DNA from 2 places in the Paenibacillus sp. FSL R7-0198 genome. Region 2 is predicted to be linked to the other one. Evidence: predicted binding sites of a transcription regulator. Region 2 holds the regulator's gene; the other holds the start of a gene.
The links. Region 2 encodes Rex, which represses fermentation and respiration genes when NADH is low (regulators of the CRP and FNR family bind a similar motif). Its sites were predicted from a motif close to TTGTGAAATATTTCACAA; they were not measured.
Positions count from the first base shown of each region.

Region 1: the regulator Rex is predicted to act here: its motif matches at 2,116-2,133, upstream of MKY87_RS13435 (formate/nitrite transporter family protein).

Region 1 covers NZ_JBBOCB010000001.1:3,122,989-3,127,210, forward strand. Annotated here, with positions in the region: gene MKY87_RS13430 (molybdopterin-containing oxidoreductase family protein) at 1-712, opposite strand, end outside; gene MKY87_RS13435 (formate/nitrite transporter family protein) at 1,156-2,007, opposite strand; gene MKY87_RS13440 (FAD-dependent oxidoreductase) at 2,383-3,744, opposite strand.
Region 2 covers NZ_JBBOCB010000001.1:1,037,461-1,041,682, reverse strand. Annotated here, with positions in the region: gene dinG (ATP-dependent DNA helicase DinG) at 1-1,629, shown strand, start outside; gene MKY87_RS04260 (redox-sensing transcriptional repressor Rex) at 1,848-2,501, shown strand; gene MKY87_RS04255 (amidohydrolase) at 2,488-3,795, shown strand; gene MKY87_RS04250 (DUF5590 domain-containing protein) at 3,835-4,222, shown strand, end outside.

The DNA of each region.
Region 1 (4,222 bases), 2.1 Mb from region 2:
CGAACAGCACATGCATCAAACCCAGCGCTAGTGCGCTATCCGTGCCCGGATACAAAGGAATAAACCAGTCGCCCCATTGGGCCGTACGATTGCGATGAACGTCGATGACGACGATCTTGGCGCCTTTCTTACGGGCTTTCTCCGCCAAAACGACCTGGTGCATATTCGTACTGACGATATTACCGCCCCATACCAGGATGAGATCCGCGTGCTCCGTATCTTCCGGCACCGTTCCGTGGTTGGCGCCCATCGTATATTTCCAGCCGGTATTTCCAGCAGAGTTACAGATCGTCTGCTCCAGCACACTTGCACCAAGCGCATTGAAGAAACGTCGGTCCATGCCGTCTACGCCGAGAATGCCCATGTTACCGTAAAAGCTGTAGGGCAGGATGCTCTCCGGGCCGTAAGTCTCGGACAATGCAGTGAATTTGGTCGTAATCTCGTAAATCGCTTCATCCCAACTGATTCGTTCAAACTGGCCTTCACCTTTGGCTCCTACACGTTTCATCGGATATTGTAGACGCTCGGGGTGATACACCCGCTCGGTCATATTTCTGACTTTATTACAAATGGCACCCTTGGTGATCGGATGATCCGGATTGCCTGCCACCTTCACAATTTTACCGTTCTCTTTATGTAGTAACAGACCACAAGTATCCGGACAATCGAGCGGGCATACCGCTGCGAAAATTCCATTCTCCTGATCGATCATCGTATGGCTCCCCCTCTTTAAAAAACTATCCCTATATCATATCTTCTTCGAGGTTAATACGTAAAGAGAACAATATATTTTCGCCCAATATTCACCGCTATAGCGGATTAAAATTATTTTCAAAAAAATGTTTTGCCATTTGATTCAACTTCAGAATTCAGGGGTAAATTAAAAATAAGGCATTAGGCTAGTGTTTCCCCACTTCCTCCTCATGCCATATCATGGACCACTCCCGAAATTCGCCATGAACAGGTTTCGTTCCCCCGAACCTTGTCATGGCGAATTTATTTTGCGTTAAACTCCAACAAGGACCCCATACAAAAAAACGATCCCGCCTTGCTCCATCACAGCATATTCGCCATGAACCGAGCAAGATCAGAATCGTCTTCTCTTCTACATGAATGTTCCATTACCCATGTATACATACGTGTATATATGCCCTGCTACGCCTGCTTGCTCCACATCGCTCTGGCCTCCGTCTCCACAGCTTCGATCGACGTGGCTACCTCCGGTTTCACTTTCGGCTCAGCTTGGCGCAGGTACACCACCCAATAGGCTGCAGCTACAAACAGAGCACCACCAGTCAGATTCCCGAGCCATACCGGAATGAAATTCATCACATATTGGCCCCACGAATAATGTCCTTCGAAGATTGCCGCCGGGATGAGGAACATATTGGCCACAACGTGCTGGAATCCAATGGCCACAAACGCCATCGTTGGAAACCAAATACCCAGTACCTTGCCACTCATTGTATCCGATGCATAAGATAGCCACACCGCCAGCGCGACCAGCCAGTTACAGCCGATGCCTGAGATAAAAGCCTGCAGGAATCCGTCATGCAGCTTGTGTCCAGCCATATCCACCACTTTCGCCAGATATACACCCTCTCCGGTCAGACCAAGCACATGTCCAAACGCGTATGCGACAAACAAAGCTCCAACAAAGTTACCAATCGTCACTAAGGTTAGATTTTTCAACATATTACCAACGGATAACTTTCGAGCAATCGTCGCGAGTGGAACTGCCATCATGTTACCTGTCAGCAACTCGCCACCACCGATGAGCACCAAAATTAGTCCCACCGGGAACACTGCTGCACCAATCAGATTAACCAGACTTCCCCACTCAGCAGGAGCAGATGCAATCACCCGAATATCCAGTAGAAAACCGAGCGCAATAAAAGCCCCTGCCAGAAAACTAAGCACCAGTACAGAAGACACCGGATATTGAGCCTTCTTCATGCCTGTTTGCGCCGTATATTGTGCAACCTCAAGAGGTGTTTTTGCTGCCATATCATTCATCCTCTCCTTCATTGTTCATCATTGGATAAAACCATTTGAAATTCATTAGTTATGCGTTGAATACCACATCCTAATTGTATCTCGGTCCTAAACATAACTTTGTGCAAATTATCACAATGTTGTTTAAAAAAATACTTTCAGAGCGTCTTTGAATAGTTAAGTCAGCAGAGTATAGTAAGACCTTTTGAAGCTAAAAAATCACAAAAAAGACTGACGATATACTCGCCAGTCTTCTTTTTCCTATATAATCGTCCGCCTTGTTTCGTAATCCTGGCAGTTATTGTACACCTCATGTTTACAGATAAGCATGACTTATCTTTGTATGGCGTTTATCATGCTAGCTGTTCGACCATCTATTCTGCTTGCTTACACCATTGCTGGTGCTTTTACTTCTACCGGTGGCAGTGCTTGCAGACCAGCCGTGTTCAGGAAGTTCCATGGTTTGTTGTAATGTGGCTGGAAGAAGAAGTCGATGAAGGCCAGCTCATCTACGGTCATGTTGTTTTGGATGCAGACCGAGATCGTATTAATCGATTGGGTCAGGTCAACCTGAGACATCACCTGTGCTCCGACGATCCGACGAGTTGCCTGCTCATATACCACTTTAAGCAACAGTTTCTCAGCCGTTGGCATAAACTCCGGACGGTAGCTATCTTCCAGTACGACAGATTCCACAATCAAACCTTCGTCAGCAGCAGACATTTCCGTCATTCCTGTACCTGCGATATTTTGCTCATAAATTTTGATACCGGATGTTCCTTGTGTACCCATGTATGGTGTCGTAGGACGAACCAGGTTGCGGGCTACAAGTGTACCCATCCGTACGGCGTTGGTTGCCAGCGGAATGTAAGATGCTTTACCTGTCGGGTTGTAATGAATAGCACAGCTGTCACCTGCAGCGAAGACGTCTTTTTGACTCGTTTGCATATATTTATCCACGACGATTGCGCCATTTGGCAGCATATCCACTTGGCCTTTAAGCAACTCTGTATTTGGACGGAAACCAATGCACAGAATAACCAGATCGGTTTCAAACTCTCCTTTGGACGTAATCACCTTAGTTACTTTGCCATTCTCTCCAGTAAACTTCTGTACCGTTTGACCAAGAGCCAGCTTGATGCCACGCCCAGTCAACGTATCTTCGATCGCATCCGTGAATTCAGGGTCCAGGTATTTGTTCAAAATCCGGTCCACACTGTCGATCAGGGTAACTTCCTTGCCATTCATTTGGAAAGCTTCCACCAGCTCAACGCCGATATATCCTGCACCTACAACGGTAACACGTTTGGCATCTTTGGCTTTTTCAATAATCGTGTTGGAATGATTGTAGTTTTTGCAAAGTAAAATGTTATCCATCTCGATGCCTTCAAGCTTCGGAACGACAGGCCATGACCCCGTTGTCACAATCAGTTTGTCAAACGTATCTTCAAATTCTTCCCCGGTTTGCAGGTTTTTAGCCCGAAGGGTATGACCCTTGGCATCTACTGCTGTAACTTCATGAAGCATCTTGGTCTCAACACCAAGCTCTGCCAATTGATTAGGCGAAGAATAGAACAAACCGTCAGGGTCTTTCACAACTCCACCTACGTAGAGCGCAATGCCACAAGATAGGAAGGAGATATTGTCATTGCGCTCATACACCGTGATGGTAGCATCCGGGTACAATTTGGCGGTGTTTACGATGGCTGCGGTCCCTGCGTGTGTACATCCGATAACTGCGATTTTCATTAAAAGTTCCTCCTCGAAATATATAAATGAGTTTGAATATAACGTTATGATGGTTGTGAAATATTTCACTTCTTGTTCGAAACTGTGTATGTGATTTATTTCACTTTATACACTCATTATAATGTGATCTTTTTCACATTGCAATAGGTTGAGCAAAAAAAGTTTGTCGAAAGAAGTCATTTCCCTGTATTTAAGCCTTTCTCCCCTTCATTGTATTGGTTTCATTGTCCCCGGATTGGGGTCGATTTATGCTATGCAAAGGCTTCCGCGTTCCCTGTATGGACACAGTATGGACGTATAAAATTAGAGTCCTCTCCCACATTCATGTTTTACTTGTACAAAAATAAATGCATTCAATTTCCGCTAAATTGTTGATTTTTAAATTGGTAAACGCTTACAAATTTACCCTGAAGCCACCCCCTACCTGTGAAGAGAATATAGCCACGCTATATAAAATAATCAAAGAAGCCTATCCTTG
Region 2 (4,222 bases):
GAATCCGAATCATGTCTGGGAAGATCCTGTCCATGGTTCCGCAAATGTTTCTACCATCGTGCCAAACATGAGGCAGGGTTGTCTGATATCGTAATCACCAATCACTCCAAATTATTTACGGATGTGAAAGCCGCGCATCAGCTGCTGCCAGCCTATGAGAGTCTTGTAATCGATGAGGCACATCATCTGGAGGATGTCGCTGGTAAACATCTTGGAATGCATATGAAATATTTCACTTTGGTTCATACACTGACCCGCCTGTTTAAAGACAGTCGTAATGGTCAGCTGCCTATGCTTCGTTCGCAGTTATCCGGGCATGAAAATTCGGTGCAATGGGGCTCCATGGTGGACCAGATGTTCCCGCTCGCTCTTGAGGTCAAGGAACTGTGGGATCGTATGAGCGATGCATTGTTTGGTCTGTTGCCTGAACGAAGTGATGCTTCACCGGGCGAGACGGGGCAATTTTCACTGCGTCTGAAAGCATCTCAGAAACCTGCAAAATGGCAGGAGTTGCAGGATCTGGAGAACCAGATCTATGTGACTCTGGGCGATTTGGTTCGCAAAGGGGACAAATTGCTGCTTGAAGTGAAAGAGGATCAGGATGATTATCAATCGGATAGTCTGATCACGGACATAACAGGATTACTGAAAGATCTGACCACATTGAAGGAGAATCTACGTTTCTTCATGCGTATGGATGACGCCAAAACGGTGTACTGGATGGAAGCCAGCGGCCAGTTCCGCAGTAAATCACTCCAGCTGTATGCCGTACCTGTAGATGTCAGTGCACAACTAAAGGATTTGTTTTTTGATAAAAAGAAAAGTGTTGTGCTTACATCAGCTACGCTTTCGGTAGATAAGTCATTCCAGTTCATGATTGAGCAGCTTGGCTTGCAGGAAGCTTCCGAGAATAATCGGTTGTTAACGTCGATGCTGCCATCACCTTTCAACTATCGCGATCAGGCACTTCTGGTGATTCCGCGTGATTTCCCGAGTGTGAAGGGAAGTGTGGGTGATGCGCACTTTGTTAATATGCTGGTGCAATCACTCGCAGAGACGGCAATTGCTACGCGTGGACGCATGATGGTTCTGTTTACTTCATACAAGATGTTGCGACAGGTCTATGATCCGCTGAAGGAGGCGCTGTCTGGCAACGACATCTCGTTGCTTGGTCAAGGCGTTGATAGTGGAAGTCGTTCCAAATTGACTCGCAGGTTCCAAGATGCCAAAGCAACAGTACTTCTGGGCACAAGCAGCTTCTGGGAGGGTGTAGATATCCCGGGAGAAGCGCTGACCTGTCTCGCTATTGTAAGATTGCCTTTCCAACCGCCGAATCATCCGTTGGTGGAAGCCAAGAGTGAGTTGCTTCAGGAACAGAAGAAAAATCCGTTCATGAAACTGTCCGTGCCACAAGCGGTCATTCGTTTCAAGCAGGGATTTGGCCGATTGGTGCGTACAGCAAAGGACAGAGGAATTGTCATTGTTTATGATACACGTGTGATTGAAGCGTACTATGGTAAATTCTTTTTATATTCATTACCAGGTCCCAAAATGGAGCATATGCTCACGGAGCAGATGGTTCCACGAATAACCGAGTGGTTGGAAAAACCTGCTAATGAACAAGAATAATGGTTGTTTTGTTCGTTATATCATTGCATGACACTATCGTTTGGCGTTAAACTTTATTAGATATTTCCGTATCCGATTAGAGCAGTTGCACGTAAGAACTTATAACCTAAATTACAAGGAGCATTCTGTATAAAATGTCACGTCTATCATTGAGTTTATACAGAATGCTCATCTTTTCATCTATTATTTTATCGTGGCCTTGGTAAGGGGGAGCAAGAATGAAATCGGATAAAATTTCGGAAGCGGTGGTACGACGTCTGCCTGTATACTTGCGCTATTTGAGCGAGTTGCACCAGCGTGAGGTGGCTACTGTTTCTTCTCAAGAGCTTGGACAAAGGCTGGATCTGAATCCGGCCCAAATTCGTAAAGACCTGGCTTACTTCGGTGATTTTGGTCGTAAAGGGATCGGGTATGATGTATCCTATTTGATCGAGAAAATTCGTCACATTCTCAAAATCGATCAGCAAATTAATGTAGCTCTGGTAGGTGCGGGTAACCTCGGACAGGCCTTGTCCAACTACAACGCATATCTGAAAGACAACATGAAGATTGTTGCTGTATTTGATGCATATGGACCGAAGATTGGTAGTCAAATCAACAGTTTGACGGTAAAGCCAATGAATGAATTGACGGAAGCGGTTAAAACGGATAACATCCGCATCGGTATTATTACGGTTCCGGATACGGAAGCCCAAAATGTAGCCGATCAGCTTATTGAATCGGGAATTGAAGCGATCCTTAATTTTGCACCAACAATTCTAAAAACACCGCCGCATATCCGCATTCACCATGCTGACTTTACAACGGATCTGCTTAGTTTGGCCTATTACTTGGAGACTGGAAAGGACGACGAGGAAGATGACAACAAATAGATGGGTAATTCACAACGGTAAATTTGCCGTTAATGAAGGCGGCACAACATGGAACGTTGTTCAAGGATACATGGTTGTTGAGAATGACAAGATTGTGCATATTGGTGAGACATTGCCGGATGGAGACGAAAATTGTACCAAAGTGGATGGAAAAGGATTGTTCTTCCTGCCGGGTCTGATCAATACGCATGGTCATGCAGCGATGTCGTTGCTCAGAGGGCACGGAGACGATCTTGCGTTGCAAGTATGGTTGCAGGAAAAAATGTGGCCGATGGAAGCGAAAATGACTTCAGAAGACGTATATTGGGGAACTTCGCTATCGGTGCTTGAAATGTTGAAAGGCGGAACTACAGCTTTCCTGGACATGTACGATCACATGGATCAAGTTGCCAAAGTTGTGGAGCAATCCGGCGTTAGAGCAGCACTGGCACGTGGTGTAATTGGGCTGTGCTCGGAAGAAGAGCAACTGCGGAAGCTGGAGGAGTCGGCAGCGTTTGCACGTGAGTGGAATGGACAGGCAGATGGTCGCATTACAACCGTAATCTCGCCACACGCACCATATACATGCCCTCCTGACTACATAGAGAAGCTTGTACAGGTCGCGAACGACCTAAACCTTCCTCTTCATACACATATGTCAGAAACGCTTCGTGAAGTCGAGCAGAACGTGGCTGATTATGGACTGCGTCCTGTAGCACATCTGGAGAAACTGGGCTTTTTCTCCCGTCCATCCCTGGTTGCACATGCGGTGCATCTGAATGACGAAGAGATTGAGATTCTGGCCCGTCATGATGTGGCTGTATCCCATAACCCGGGAAGTAACCTGAAACTCGCTTCCGGTGTTGCGCGTGTACCTGCGTTGCTGAAAGCAGGAGTTACCGTTTCACTCGGAACTGACGGACCAGCAAGTAACAACAACCTGGATATGTTCGAGGAAATGAGACTGGCTGCATTGATCCACAAAGGTGTATCTGGTGACCCGACGGCAGTGCCAGCAGGCGAAGCGTTACTACTCGGAACGTCATATGGAGCCAAATCAATCTTCTTGAACAATACCGGAGCACTCCAGGTCGGCATGAAGGCTGATTTTATCGCCTTGGACATTGAACAGGCACATTTCTATCCACATACAGACCTGATCTCACATACGATCTACTCGGCTTCTGCCAAAGATGTTGAGCACGTATGGGTGGATGGGAAACAAGTGGTGAAACATGGCGAATGTCTGACGCTGGATGAAGAGCGCATTTTGCGTGAGTCTCAATTGGCATTTGATGGTCTGCTTGCTCGTTAATTGCAGGATAGAGCATCATAGGGAAAGGAAGTTCGACTTTTGAAGAAAAAAAAGAAGTGGATATGGATTTCGCTGCTTGCACTGGTTCTGATTCTGTTTGGACTTCAGCGTTATTACGTCCATGTCACGCAGGACCAGCGCAAGGAAGAAGCGCTCGCCATACAGGCAGCACAGGAGCAACTGGGCATTACATCCTATGATGAATTGCGCAAGTACATCTGGGGAGACAAAGAAGGCTCTGACAACATCTACTGGACCCTGATCGGCAAAAACAAGGATAACCAGGATGTTATGGTCTGGGTTAAATTCGATGCAAACAATCAACCGGCTAAGGGTGCAAACGCTGTACACAGTGAGCTGCTGCAGAATGGCATGTCCGAAGCGCAGATCCGCAATCGCTTCAGTTCTGAAGTTCCTGCCGGCGAGA